3 regions of the Pseudomonas sp. LBUM1651 genome follow, and region 1 is predicted to be linked to each of the others. Evidence: predicted binding sites of a transcription regulator. Region 1 holds the regulator's gene; each other region holds the start of a gene.
What was found. The regulator FliA, encoded in region 1, starts transcription of late flagellar genes. The targets are predictions, from matches to a motif close to CTAAAGTTTNNNNNNNNNNNGCCGNTAA.
Positions count from the first base shown of each region.

Region 1 (4,457 bases):
GGCCTCAACCAGGAAATCCTGAAGGATCTCTTCATCGGCGCCGAAGCTCATTAAGGGTGTGCTCCTACAGGTCTAAAAACCTAAAATACCTAAAATACCTAAAACCCTAGGCTGGATAGCAAATCGTCCACATCGTCCTGACCGGACACAACGTCTTCTCTTTTATCGGCATGAATCTGCGGACCTTCACCCTGAGAGAGATGTTTTTGCGGATCTTTTTCAGCAAGCATCGCTTCACGGTCATGTTCGATGCCCGCAAAGCGGTCCACCTGACTGGCCATAAGCACGAGCTTGAGCAGGTTGCTTTCAACTTCGGTGACCAATTGGGTCACACGCTTGATCACTTGACCTGTGAGGTCCTGGTAATCCTGAGCGAGCAGAATGTCGTTGAGGTTGCTCGACACCACGCGATTATCCGCGCTGCTGCGTGTCAGGAAACCGTCGACACGCCGAGCCAGTTCGCGGAATTCCTCGGCCCCGACTTCGCGACGCATGAACCGCCCCCAGTCCGTGCTCAGCGCCTGCGCTTCATCGCTCAGGCTGTTGACCAGCGGTGTGGAGTTTTCGACCAGATCCATGGTGCGGTTGGCGGCAGCCTCGGTCAGCTTCACAACGTAACCCAGACGCTCGGTGGCATCCGTGATTTGCGAAACTTCCTCGGCTTGCGGCATGTGCGGGTCAATCTGGAAATTGACGATCGCGCTGTGCAGCTCGCGGGTGAGCTTGCCCACTTCCTGATACAGGCCGCGGTCACGGGTCTGATTGAGCTCATGGATCAGTTGCACAGCGTCGCCGAACTTGCCTTTCTCAAGGCTTTCGACCAGCTCGACTGCGTGTTTTTTCAGGGTCGATTCAAAATCGCCCTGTGAAGATTCGTTTTGGTCCATAGCTCCCCCGTGGCGCAGTTTCTCAACCGATGCGTTCGAAAATCTTCTCGATTTTTTCTTTTAACGCCTGGGCCGTGAAGGGTTTGACCACATAGCCGTTAACACCAGCCTGGGCCGCTTCGATGATCTGCTCGCGCTTGGCTTCAGCGGTCACCATCAGCACTGGCAGGTGCTTGAGCTTTTCATCGGCGCGCACGTGACGCAGCAGATCGATACCGGTCATGCCAGGCATGTTCCAGTCCGTTACCAGAAAGTCGATGCTTCCGCTGTTGAGAACCGGAATGGCAGTAACGCCATCGTCAGCCTCGACCGTGTTGGTGAACCCAAGGTCACGCAACAGGTTTTTTATGATCCGCCGCATCGTTGAGAAGTCATCAACGATGAGGATTTTCATGTTCTTGTCCAATTCGACCTCCAAGCAGTCTTAAACGCGCCCAGCACCTGGACGCGCCATTTCAATCAATCCGGCAAAGCACTCAATGACTGTCTGGAGCACAACAGATCGAGACCGGCGCAGTTCAACACCACACCAGCCACGTTCGCAGTGTCCCCACACTGCCTTCAGCGCGCTCGCCACTCCCCCAAACGCCCCCGCAAACGGGCCGCGCACTGGCTGTGTAACTGGCTGACCCGAGATTCGCTGACCCCCAGGACCTCACCGATTTCCTTGAGATTCAACTCTTCGTCGTAGTACAGCGCCAACACCAGTCGCTCACGCTCCGGCAAATTGGCAATCGCGTCCGCCAGCGCCGCCTGGAAGCGTTCATCTTCCAGATCGCGTGACGGCTCGATATGAGCACTCGCGCCATCCTCGTGCAGCCCTTCGTGTTCGCCGTCCTGCAACAGATCGTCGAAACTGAATAACCGGCTGCCCAGGGTGTCGTTCAAAATCCCGTAGTAATCGTCGAGACTCAATTGGAGTTCGGCCGCAACTTCGTGATCTTTAGCGTCACGGCCGGTTTTAGCTTCAATCGAGCGAATTGCGTCGCTGACCATGCGGGTATTGCGGTGGACCGAGCGTGGCGCCCAGTCCCCCTTGCGGACTTCATCGAGCATCGCGCCGCGGATTCGAATGCCCGCGTACGTCTCGAAACTCGCGCCTTTGCTGGCGTCGTATTTGGTCGATACTTCAAGCAGGCCGATCATGCCGGCCTGGATCAGGTCTTCGACCTGGACACTGGCTGGCAGTCGCGCCAGCAAGTGGTAAGCAATGCGTTTGACCAGTGGCGCGTAACGCTCGATCAGCTCGTACTGCGCGTCACGTGCCGATTTCTTGTATAGGTTGTAACCGCTGGCTGTCATAGCACGGGTCCTGCCGTTTGTTGCACGAGGCGCTCGACGAAAAACTCCAGGTGCCCACGCGGGTTGGCAGGCAGCGGCCAGGTATCGACCTTTTGTGCGATGGCCTTGAAGGCCAGGGAGCACTTGGAACGCGGGAAAGCTTCATAAACCGCGCGCTGCTTCTGAACGGCCTTGCGCACGCTTTCGTCGTACGGCACCGCACCGACGTATTGTAAGGCGACGTCGAGGAAGCGATCCGTGACCTTGGTCAACTTGGCGAACAGGTTGCGTCCTTCCTGCGGGCTCTGGGCCATGTTGGCCAGGACGCGGAAGCGGTTCATGCCGTAGTCGCGGTTCAGCAGTTTGATCAGTGCGTAGGCGTCGGTGATCGAGGTCGGCTCGTCGCAGACCACCAGCAAGACTTCCTGCGCGGCGCGAACGAAACTGACTACCGAGTCACCAATACCCGCAGCGGTGTCGATCACCAGGACGTCGAGGTTGTCGCCGATATCGCTGAACGCCTGGATCAGGCCGGCATGTTGCGCCGGGCTCAGATGCACCATGCTCTGAGTGCCGGACGCCGCCGGGACGATGCGGATCCCGCCGGGCCCCTGCAACAACACGTCGCGCAGCTCACAGCGGCCTTCGATGACGTCGGCCAGGGTACGTTTGGGTGTCAGTCCCAGCAGGACGTCGACGTTCGCCAGCCCCAGATCGGCGTCCAACAGCATGACGCGCCGGCCGAGCTCAGCTAGAGCCAGGGACAAGTTCACTGACACGTTAGTCTTCCCGACGCCACCTTTGCCGCCGGTCACCGCGATCACCTGTACGGGATGCATGCTGCCCATGTTATTTCTTTACCTTGTCTTGCATAGACGGAGGCCACATTACTGGCTGCGCGTTCACAAACGGAACAATGCATGGCAGACCATCGATGTAGGTACAAAAACTGTTCATTAATACCTCAGCCAACCTGCTTGGTCGGGCTGTGGTAAATATCAGCGAACATGTCAGCCATGGCTTCTTCGCTGGGTTCTTCCTGCATTTGCACGCTGACGGCACGGCTCACCAGCTGATGACGACGCGGCAGATGCAAATCATCCGGAATCCGCGGTCCATCGGTCAGGTAAGCCACCGGCAACTCATGACTGATTGCCAGGCTCAACACCTCGCCCAGGCTTGCCGTTTCATCCAGTTTAGTCAGGATGCAGCCAGCGAGCCCGCAGCGCTTGTAACTGTGATAGGCGGCGGTTAAAACCTGTTTCTGGCTGGTGGTTGCCAGAACCAGATAGTTTTTTGATTTGATGCCACGACCGGCCAGGCTTTCGAGCTGCATGCGCAGTGCCGGATCGCTGGCCTGAAGGCCTGCGGTATCGATCAGCACCACACGCTTGCGCAGCAACGGATCCAGCGCCTGCACCAGGGACTGGCCCGGGTCGACGTGGGTTACCGACACGTTGAGGATCCGGCCCAGGGTCTTGAGTTGTTCCTGAGCGCCGATGCGGTAGCTGTCCATGCTGACCAGCGCGATGTTCTGCGCGCCGTACTTGAGCACGTAACGGGCCGCAAGCTTGGCCAGCGTGGTGGTCTTGCCCATGCCGGCAGGGCCGACCATGGCAATCACGCCGCCCTCTTCCAGTGGCTCGACTTCCGGTGTGGCGATCATCCGCGCCAGGTGCGCCAGCAACATGCGCCAGGCCTGACGGGGCTCTTCAATGTCGGTAATCATTTCCAGCAGATCGCGGGACAACGGGCCGGACAAACCAATGCGCTGCAAGCGACGCCAAAGGTTGGCCTGGGCCGGACGGCTGCCTTGCAGCTGATTCCAGGCCAGGGAACCGAGTTGTACTTCCATCAGTTCGCGCAGGCTGTTGAGTTCGAAACGCATCGAATCGAAAGCCCGCGGATCGACACCGCCGGAAGCTGGCACGGGGGCCGGCGCTGCACGACGGGGTTCAGTGTAGGTCGGTTCGATCAGCGGTTCGGCGGCGGTGAGTGGCAGACCGGCGAACAACTGGCGATTGGTGGACTTGTCGCTCTCGCCCTCGCTACGCAGGCTCAGTTCGGCCTGGGCGGTCACGATCCGCGACTGGGTCTTGCGCAGCTCGTCCTCGAGTTCCATGTTCGGAACACGCGGGGCCAGCGCCGACAGTTTGTAATCGAGGGCAGCCGTCAGCTCGACACCACCGGCGATCCGGCGGTTGCCAATGATGGCGGCATCAGCGCCCAGTTCATCACGAACCAGCTTCATGGCCTGACGCATATCGGCGGCGAAAAAACGCTTAACTT
Region 1 covers NZ_CP166805.1:1,730,171-1,734,627, reverse strand. The annotation lists gene ACA066_RS08005 (chemotaxis protein CheA) at 1-51, opposite strand, end outside; gene ACA066_RS08000 (protein phosphatase CheZ) at 99-887, opposite strand; gene ACA066_RS07995 (chemotaxis response regulator CheY) at 910-1,281, opposite strand; gene fliA (RNA polymerase sigma factor FliA) at 1,449-2,189, opposite strand; gene fleN (flagellar synthesis regulator FleN) at 2,186-3,016, opposite strand; gene flhF (flagellar biosynthesis GTPase FlhF) at 3,133-4,457, opposite strand, start outside.

Region 2 (4,457 bases), 880 kb from region 1:
AGGCCAATTGGCAGCGAGTCTGGGATTTGGTGCTGAGCGATCCCGATCTGCACGCGGCGTTCGGTTTGCACCCGGTTTATCTGGATGATCACCGGCCTGAAGACTTGCACGAACTGGGTGACTGGCTGACCCGTCTGGCCGGTCACCGCCAGCTGTGTGCGGTGGGCGAGATCGGCCTGGATTACTTCATCGAAACCCTCGACCGTGAGCGCCAGCAGGCCCTGTTCGACGCGCAACTGCGACTGGCGGCGGACTTCAATCTACCGGCGCTGATTCACGTGCGACGCAGCCATGCGGCGGTGATTGCCACGCTCAAGCGCTTCAAGTTGAAACGCGCGGGCATCATTCACGCCTTCGCCGGCAGCAAGGAAGAGGCCCGCGAGTACATCAAGCTCGGCTTCAAGCTGGGTCTTGGCGGCGCGGCGACCTGGCCGCAGGCCTTGCGCATGCACCGCGTGTTGGCTGAGTTGCCGCTGGAGTCGGTGGTCCTGGAAACCGACTCACCGGACATGGCGCCCGCGATGTTCCCCGGTCTGCGAAATAGCCCGGCGCATCTGCCGGCGATCTGTTCGGCGCTGGCTGAAATCATGGCGGTCAGCCCGGAACGATTGGCCGCCGTCAGCACGACCAATGCGTGTGAAGTGTTCAACTGGTAATACGGCCCTCCTGTAGGAGCGAGCTTGCTCGCGAAAAACGTTCAAACGACGCGTTCATCCAGACAACACGAGTCATCGTTGACGTCCATCGCGAGCAAGCTCGCTCCTACAAGGAAGCGGTGCGGCTTCAAACCCGGAACGCGCTGATCAATTGTTTCAGCTCCACCACCTGAGCCGACAACGCCCGACTGGCATCCTCGGTCTGGTGCGCGCCTTCGGCGGTGCGCTCGCCGGCACGGTTGATCTCGACGATGTTCTGGTCGATGTCGTGCGCCACGGCGGTCTGTTGTTCTACGGCGGCGGCGATCTGCTGGTTCTGGTCGACGATCATTCCCACCGCCCCAAGGATATTTTCCAGCGCCTGCTGGACCTTTTCCGACTGCCCCACCGTGCCATTGGCCATTTGATGGCTGGTGCCCATGGCTTTCACCGCTGCGCCGACACCACTGTGCAGTTTGGCAATCATCTGCTCGATTTCTTCAGTGGATTGCTGGGTGCGTTTGGCCAGGGTCCGGACCTCGTCCGCCACCACCGCGAAACCTCGGCCTTGCTCGCCCGCCCTGGCCGCTTCGATGGCCGCGTTGAGCGCCAGCAGGTTGGTCTGCTCGGCGATGCTCTTGATCACCTCCAGCACGCGACTGATGGACTGGCTGTCGCTGGCCAGTTGATTGATCACCAGGACTGACTGATCGATCTCGCTCGCGAGGGCAGCAATGCTCCCCTGTTGCGACTCCACCAGACCGCGCCCACTGATGGTCTCGTCGTTGACACTGTGGGCACTGTTGACCGCCGCCGCAGCACTGCGGGCCACCTCCAGTGACGTGGCCGACATCTGATTCATGGCCGTGGCGACCTGTTCGATCTGCGTGCGCTGCCCCGCGACGGCCTGGTTACTCTGGGCCGACACATTCTCGACCTGACCGGCCTGACGCTCGACTTCACCGACGGTGTGGCCGACACGCTCGATCAAGTCATGGATTTTCTTCACGGTGCCGTTGAACACCTCGCCCAACTCACCCAGCTCATCACGGCTGTTGGCGTTGAAGGTCACGGTCATGTCACCGGCTGCCACCTTGTCCATCATCGCGCCAAGACGCTTGAGGGTGGTGCGGGTCGAGGCGTAGAAGCCGCCGTAGAGGTAGAAGATCAACACAAATACCACCGACAGCGCGACGGCCTGCAGGACCATGTGCGTACGGTTCTGAGTCAGTCGCTGTTGCAACTGGGTATCGAGGAATTTCAGGGTGGCTTCGTTGAGTTGGTAAGTCTGGTCCATCAGGCCGGTGACCTGATCGTAGAAGGCCTGCCACGGCGCATCGAGGGTGTCTGCCATCACCACTTGTTCTTCGAACAGTTCACTGGCTTTTTTCAGCGTCGCCTTACTGCTCTCGGCCTGGGCGGTCAGGGTTTCACGCGCCGCTTTGCTTGAGCCCAGCGCGTCCTGCAATTTCAGGCCGTACTCGGCCTGCAGCTTTTCGATCTGCGCCAGCAACTCATCGAAACGGGTGCTCGAAGAAGAATTCAGGAACCCTTGCCCCAGAGAGTAAGAGCCCATTGCCCGGCCATCGCCCAATGTCTGAGTGACGGGCGGCGTGACGTTGGTGATGAGTTCAGTGAGTTGACGCATGTCGCTCTGGCTGTCACGGCTCAAACCTGCCTGACTGGCGATGATCTGGCTGAAAATCTGTGCATTGCCGAGCAACTTGCCGATCAGCGCACTTTTGCTTTGCAGGGAGTTTTCTGCTTGCTGGGCCTTGAACGCGGTGATCATTTCATCGCGTTTGCCATCAAAAACCGTGATTTGTTCTGGATCGGTGGTCATCGCCGCCAGCCCTTGCAGGCGGGCCAAAACGCTTTGTTCCAGGGCACTGATCTTGGACTCGACATTTCCTGCCTTGCCGGACTGGCCAAGGGTGACGTTGATCTGCACCAGATTGTTCAGGGTTTCCAGGTCGCGTCGCAAGGTCAGGCTGCTGCCCAGCAGGTCGAGGCTCTGCAGTTCGACCTGAGTGCCCTGGAATTCACGATAGGAATCGCGCACCAGGTAAAAGTTGGTCACCAGCATCGGCACCAGGAACAGAACGCTGATCAGGCTGAACTTCATGCCGAAGCTCAGGCGATTCATTAGCGCGACGGCGGGATAGAGCAAGCTCTTCACTGGAAGTCTCCCTTTGCATTCTTATTTTTATTGGCAGGCACAGACAGACAGCAGATAGCCACTATTCAGTGCTATCTCTGTATAGCTTAAATCGGCGGGAGGTTTTGTAACTTAAGGTTAACGTGAGAGAGGGCACGGTCCTTGTAGGAGCAGAGCTTGCTCGCGAAGACGGTGTGTCAGGCAACTTAACTGTTGAATGACACACCGTCTTCGCGAGCAAGCTCTGCTCCTACAGAGGTCGGTGTACTTAGGGAAGGACGGTCCACAGCGCAAAACCGGCGTACCAGAGCACCGCCGCTCGCAGCAGCAATTCCCAGATCCGGTCGAGACTGTTGATGCCGTCCGGCCCGACCACCGGCGCAGGAATTTCACCGGCCACCAGCCCGACCTTCTCGATCAACTGGGCGGCGCTGATGTTCCAGTTCAGCAGTTCGTGCAGCATCACCCGGCTGACCGCGACAAAGTTGCCGACCAACGCGAAGCTGGCCGCCAGCAGACGCACCGGCACCCAATCGAACGCGTGGCGTAATTGTGCGGCGCGCTCGACGACAGCGAGGTTCTGCCCGTGTTCTTCGGCAAGTGCCAGCAGTCGATAGCTCAACGCCGCCACCGGGCCCAACAGGAAGTACCAGAAAATCACCGCAAAAAAGCTCTGGTAGGCCTCCCAGAGCAGATGCCCTTCCACCCGCTCCAGCAGTTGTTCGCCGCTGTCGGCGCAAATATCCAGGTCGCGCTGTGCCACGTGAGCGGCGGCCTGCAGGTCTTCCCGGCGCCAGGCATCGCGAAACGGCCCGAGACCGGCCAGCAGATCGCCGCGACCCAGGCTGTAGATGACCACCAGCAAATGCACCGGCAACGCCAACAGTCCGTAAGCCACCGGCTCCAGAACCACCAGTAGCAAGCCCAGCAGCGCCACCGGCAGCAACACCAGAATCACCAACATCAACCACGGACGGTTGGCCAGACGCGGGCTGACTTCAAGCTTGTGAAGCTCGCGTACCCAGCCACCGTCACGTTGAATCCGATGGCGCAGGGCCGAGAATTTCTCGATCCACACCGCCAACAGCAACACCAGAAAACTCATTCTTGTTCCTCTTTAGCCAGGGCGGCGCGCCAAGGCGGTGCGATAACGAGCCCAGTCGAACGCCGGCCCCGGATCGGTCTTGCGCCCCGGCGCGATGTCGCTATGTCCGCAGATGCGCTGTGCGGTGATGGCCGTGAAAGTGCTTTGCAGCTGCAAGGTCAGGGCCGTCAACGCCTCATATTGAGCGTCGGTGAACGGTAGGTCATCCGTGCCTTCGAGCTCGATGCCCAAGGAAAAGTCGTTACAGATTTCCCGACCGTCGAAACACGACACGCCAGCATGCCAGGCGCGCTCAAGACATGAGACAAACTGAGTGACAGTGCCGTCACGCTCAATCAGAAAGTGCGCGGACACCCGCAGGTCAGCGATCCCTTCAAAGTAGGGATGCTCTGTGACATCCAGCCGATTCTGGAAAAATTCCTGCACCTTGCCGGTGGCGAACTGCGCCGGCGGCAGACTGATGTTGTGGATCACCAGCAGGGAAATTTCGCCCGTGGGGCGCGCATTGAAGTTGGGTGACGGACATACATTCACGCCCTGACACCAACCGCTCGCGGGG
Region 2 covers NZ_CP166805.1:848,517-852,973, reverse strand. The annotation lists gene ACA066_RS03875 (TatD family hydrolase) at 1-656, shown strand, start outside; gene ACA066_RS03870 (methyl-accepting chemotaxis protein) at 784-2,814, opposite strand; gene ampE (regulatory signaling modulator protein AmpE) at 3,062-3,898, opposite strand; gene ampD (1,6-anhydro-N-acetylmuramyl-L-alanine amidase AmpD) at 3,911-4,457, opposite strand, start outside.
Region 2: a site for FliA is predicted at 2,903-2,930, ahead of ACA066_RS03870 (methyl-accepting chemotaxis protein). Genes of this name have one in related genera too.

Region 3 (4,457 bases), 1.4 Mb from region 1:
CAATGCGCCATGGCCGCGCCGAGCAACAGACTGCCGACGGCACCGATGGCCAGGCCTGACACGATCGATTCCACCTTGAGTTGGCTAACCTGCCGCCCCTGCCGCGCGGCCCCCGCACGCGTCCATTGCCACCAGCCATAGAGTTGCAATGCGGCGTAGATCACCTGCAACAACATGTCCGAATACAGCTTCACTTCAAAAAAGACCCAGCTGTAAAGCGACACCATGACCAGGCCGATCGGCCAGCACCAGGGGTTCTGTTTGACCGTCAGCCAGACGGCAATGACACCGAGGGCGGCGGCAAACAGTTCAAGCCCGGACATGGAGGCTCCTTGGGGAAATCGTAGAGGGAGCGGATTGTACCGGGTTTGTACTGATGAGGCTTCTGTGGCGAGCGAGCTTGCTCGCGCTGGGGCGCGTAGCGGCCCCAAAAATCTTGCGGCTGCTTCGCACCCGAGCGCGAGCAAGCTCGCTCGCCACAGGGGTTGGTGTTTGTCTTGTTACACGCGGAACTGCTTGAGCAACCCGTTCAACTGCTCGCTCAGATCCTTGAGACGCACGCTCGCCACACTCGATTGTTCCGCCGCCAGCGCCGTGCTGTGGGACAAATCGGCGGCCTGGGTGACGTTCTGGTTGATGTCCTCGACCACGTGGGCCTGTTGCAGGGTGGCGCTGGCGATGGAGGCGTTCAGGCCGTTGAGGTTGCGCAGTGCCTGGCCAATGGCATTCAGGCTCGCACCGGCGAGGCCGGCCTGTTCGATGGTCAGTTGGGACGCGCGACTGCTGTCGCCAATGACCTTGACCGCCGCTTCGGAGTGGCCTTGCAAGCGTTCGATCATCGACTGGATCTCGGCGGTGGACTTCTGGGTGCGCTGGGCCAGCAGGCGCACCTCATCTGCCACGACGGCAAACCCGCGACCTTGCTCGCCGGCCCGGGCGGCCTCGATGGCGGCGTTGAGGGCGAGCAGGTTGGTTTGCTCGGCGATGGAGCGGATCACTTCCAGCACGCTGCCAATCTGGGTGCTTTCGGTGGCCAGGGTGCGGATGACTTCCACGGCCTGATCGATGGTGCCAGACAACGTGTCGATCTGTTGCAGGCTGCTGTCGATGTTGACCTGGCCCTGCTGCGCCTGGGATTCGGCATCGCGCATTTCGCTGGCCGCCTGCTCGGCGTTCTTCGCTACATCCTGCACGCCGTATGTCACTTCATTGATGGCCGTGGCCACCAGTTCCATCTGCTGGGATTGTTGCTGACTGCGTTGCTGGGCCTGGGCAGCGTCGTTGCCCAGCTCGCTGGACGACTGGCCCAGAGCGCTGGCGGACGCCTGCAATTGACCGATCACCAGCCGCAGTTTGGCGGTAAAGGCATTGAAGTGGCGGGCCAGTTGCGTCACTTCATCCTGGCCATGGGTATCGAGGGTGCGCGTCAGATCGCTTTCGCCGCTGGCAATGTTGGCCATGGCGTTCACGGTTTCCTGGAGTGGACGCACGATGCTGCGGGCAATCAGGATCACCAGCAGCGCCATGATGGCGGCAATCACCAGCCCGACGACGGTCGCTTTCCACACCTGGGCCATGAATTCGGCTTGCATGTCATCGATGTACACGCCCGAGCCGATCACCCAGCCCCAGGGTTCGAACAGTTTGACGTAGGAAGTTTTCGCTACCGGCTCGCTGGCGCCCGGTTTCGGCCAGCGATAGTCGATTGCGCCGGCGCCCTTGGCTTTGGCGAGGGCGACCATTTCATTGAACAGCGCAAACCCGTCCGGGTCGCGGATCGCCGAGAGGTTCTGGCCATCGAGTTTCGGGTTGGCCGGGTGCATGATCATCACCGGCGTCAGGTCGTTGATCCAGAAGTAGTCGTTCTGGTCATAGCGCAGGCCGCGAACGGCGGTCAGTGCCTGTTTCTGCGCGGCCTCGCGTGTGAGCGTGCCGGCAGTTTCCAGTCCGTGGTAATAGGTCAGAATGCCGCTGGCAGTCTGCACCACGTGCTGGGTTTTCTGGGCCTTGGCGTGATACAGGTCTTCGTGGATCTGCTTGAGCATCAACACGCCCAACGTCAAAAGCATCATGACGGCCACGATCAAAATGAGCCACAAACGGCGGCTGATCGACATATTTCGCAAGCTGTTCATAACGCGGTCACTCCGGTTTCTTTTTCTTGTAATAAATGATCGCCAGCATCCAACCACATTTTGCCGATCGGGTATATCCGACCCAAGTCCTATAACGTGGCAGCGTTCATCAGCCTTGTCTGATAGGATTTCGGCCCCGCACGGAAATACCTGAATCCAAGTCGATGTTTCACGGAATTTTTACGGTTCCGTCCGGATTCTGCGCGCGCGGGCCTTTCAGCTACGCTGACTGTTTTGAAAAAAATACTAACGGGGCATGCCGTCGCGCATCGCTTCTTGGGGGATTGATGGATCTTTGGACTGCCTTTTCGGCATTGATTCTTGGGGTTGTAGAAGGGCTGACAGAGTTTTTGCCCATTTCCAGTACCGGGCACCAGATTATCGTTGCTGACTTGCTCAACTTCGGTGGCGAGCGGGCCATGGCCTTCAACATCATTATCCAACTGGGGGCGATCCTGGCGGTGGTGTGGGAGTTTCGCCGCAAGATTTTCGACGTGGTCATTGACTTGCCGACGCAGCCGAGCGCTCGACGTTTCACCGCGAATCTGCTGATAGCCTTCCTGCCGGCCGTGGTGTTGGGGGTGATTTTCGCTGATCTGATTCACGAGTATCTGTTCAACCCGATCACCGTGGCCACCGCGTTGGTCGTTGGCGGTATCGTCATGCTGTGGGCTGAGCAGCGTCAGCATGAAGTGCATGCCCATACGGTCGACGAAATCACCTGGAAAGACGCCCTGAAAGTCGGCTTTGCCCAGTGCCTGGCAATGATTCCCGGGACCTCGCGTTCCGGCTCGACCATTATTGGCGGTTTGCTGTTCGGCTTGTCGCGCAAGACGGCCACCGAGTTTTCGTTTTTCCTGGCGATGCCGACCATGGTCGGCGCTGCGGTGTACTCGGGCTACAAGTACCGCGACCTGTTCGTGCCGGCTGATTTGCCGGTGTTCGCCATCGGCTTCGTTACCGCATTCATCTTCGCGATGATAGCTGTCAGAGCCTTACTTTTGTTCATCGGCAGCCACAGCTACGCGGCGTTCGCCTGGTATCGCATTGCGTTCGGTGTGGTGATTCTGGCTACCTGGCAGTTCGGCTGGGTCGACTGGACCGCGGTCAAGCCATGAATGATGCCAGCGGGCGCAACAGCCCCGGACGCAACTCCGGAGGGCAGATCCAGAACCCAAGGCTGAAACTGCTGGTGTTCGCAGTCGTGTGCGCGCTGCCGCTGATGGGCTCGTTGTCGTTTTGGCTGCGAGGGATTTCACTGATTCCCCTGGCAGCCTACGGCATCGTCAGCGTGTTGGCGTTCTTCCTTTATTGGAGCGACAAGCGCAAGGCCCGCACCGATACCTGGCGTACGCCCGAGAACGTGTTGCATGCGGTGGAACTCGCCGGTGGCTGGCCAGGCGCCTTGCTTGCCCAGCAAGTGTTCCGGCACAAGACGCGCAAAGTGTCGTTTCAGCTGCTTTTCTGGATGATCGTGCTGCTGCATCAAGTGTTCTGGATTGATCAGCTGTTCCTGGGTGCAAACCTGTTGGCGCTGTTCTAAAGCAGCAGTCCGACCTGCGTGCGCTTGGGCAGCTTGCTTACCACCAGTTGATGAGAACGTTGCAACAGGCATTGCAATTCTTCGGCGCCCAGCGGGTAGGGCGTTTGCATGATGATCCACTGGGCCCGAGCCAAGTACGGCGCCGGATGAACGCCCGGGCGATCGCAATGCCCCAGAAACAGATCCTTGTCGACCTTGAAGGCGAGGGATTCGCCCCGCAGGTTCTGCAGGGCGAACATCTTGTTCCCGGCAATCGAAAACACCCGCACACCACCCCACTTGTAGTCTTCCCGCGCACCCGGCAATGCCAGGCAGAACTGTGCGACGTCCTCTTCGCTCATGCGTCCAGCTTTCATATCAGTCGGTCCCCGCAGGCATTGAATGATTCGATCAAATGGTCGAGCCAGGCGCGGACGGCCGGCATGACCCCGCGCCGGTGAGGGTAGACCGCTTGCAGCCAGCCGCCAGGCAAAGACCAGTCGGGCAGTAACTGCACCAGCGCGCCGCTTTCCAGTTCTTGCTCGCAGTACATCATTGGCAGCATGGTGAAACCCTGCCCGGCGAGGGTGCAAGCCTTGCGCACGATGAAGTCGTCGATACCGAGTCGCGCTTCGAGTGCGAGGTCATGACTTTGGCCCTGCTGGTCGAGCATGCGGATGTGCACCATGCGGTCGGCTTCAAGGGCGCCGAGTACCGGCAAACCCTTCAAGTCTTCCGGGTGGTTGATTTCCCGGCCTTGCAATAAATCGGGACTGGCCACCAGCCACAGCTGAGCCTGA
Region 3 covers NZ_CP166805.1:3,119,639-3,124,095, reverse strand. The annotation lists gene pnuC (nicotinamide riboside transporter PnuC) at 1-323, opposite strand, end outside; gene ACA066_RS14480 (methyl-accepting chemotaxis protein) at 501-2,135, opposite strand; gene ACA066_RS14475 (undecaprenyl-diphosphate phosphatase) at 2,423-3,253, shown strand; gene ACA066_RS14470 (DUF1294 domain-containing protein) at 3,250-3,678, shown strand; gene ACA066_RS14465 (MmcQ/YjbR family DNA-binding protein) at 3,675-4,034, opposite strand; gene ACA066_RS14460 (LysR substrate-binding domain-containing protein) at 4,031-4,457, opposite strand, start outside.
Region 3: a site for FliA is predicted at 2,263-2,290, ahead of ACA066_RS14480 (methyl-accepting chemotaxis protein). Genes of this name have one in related genera too.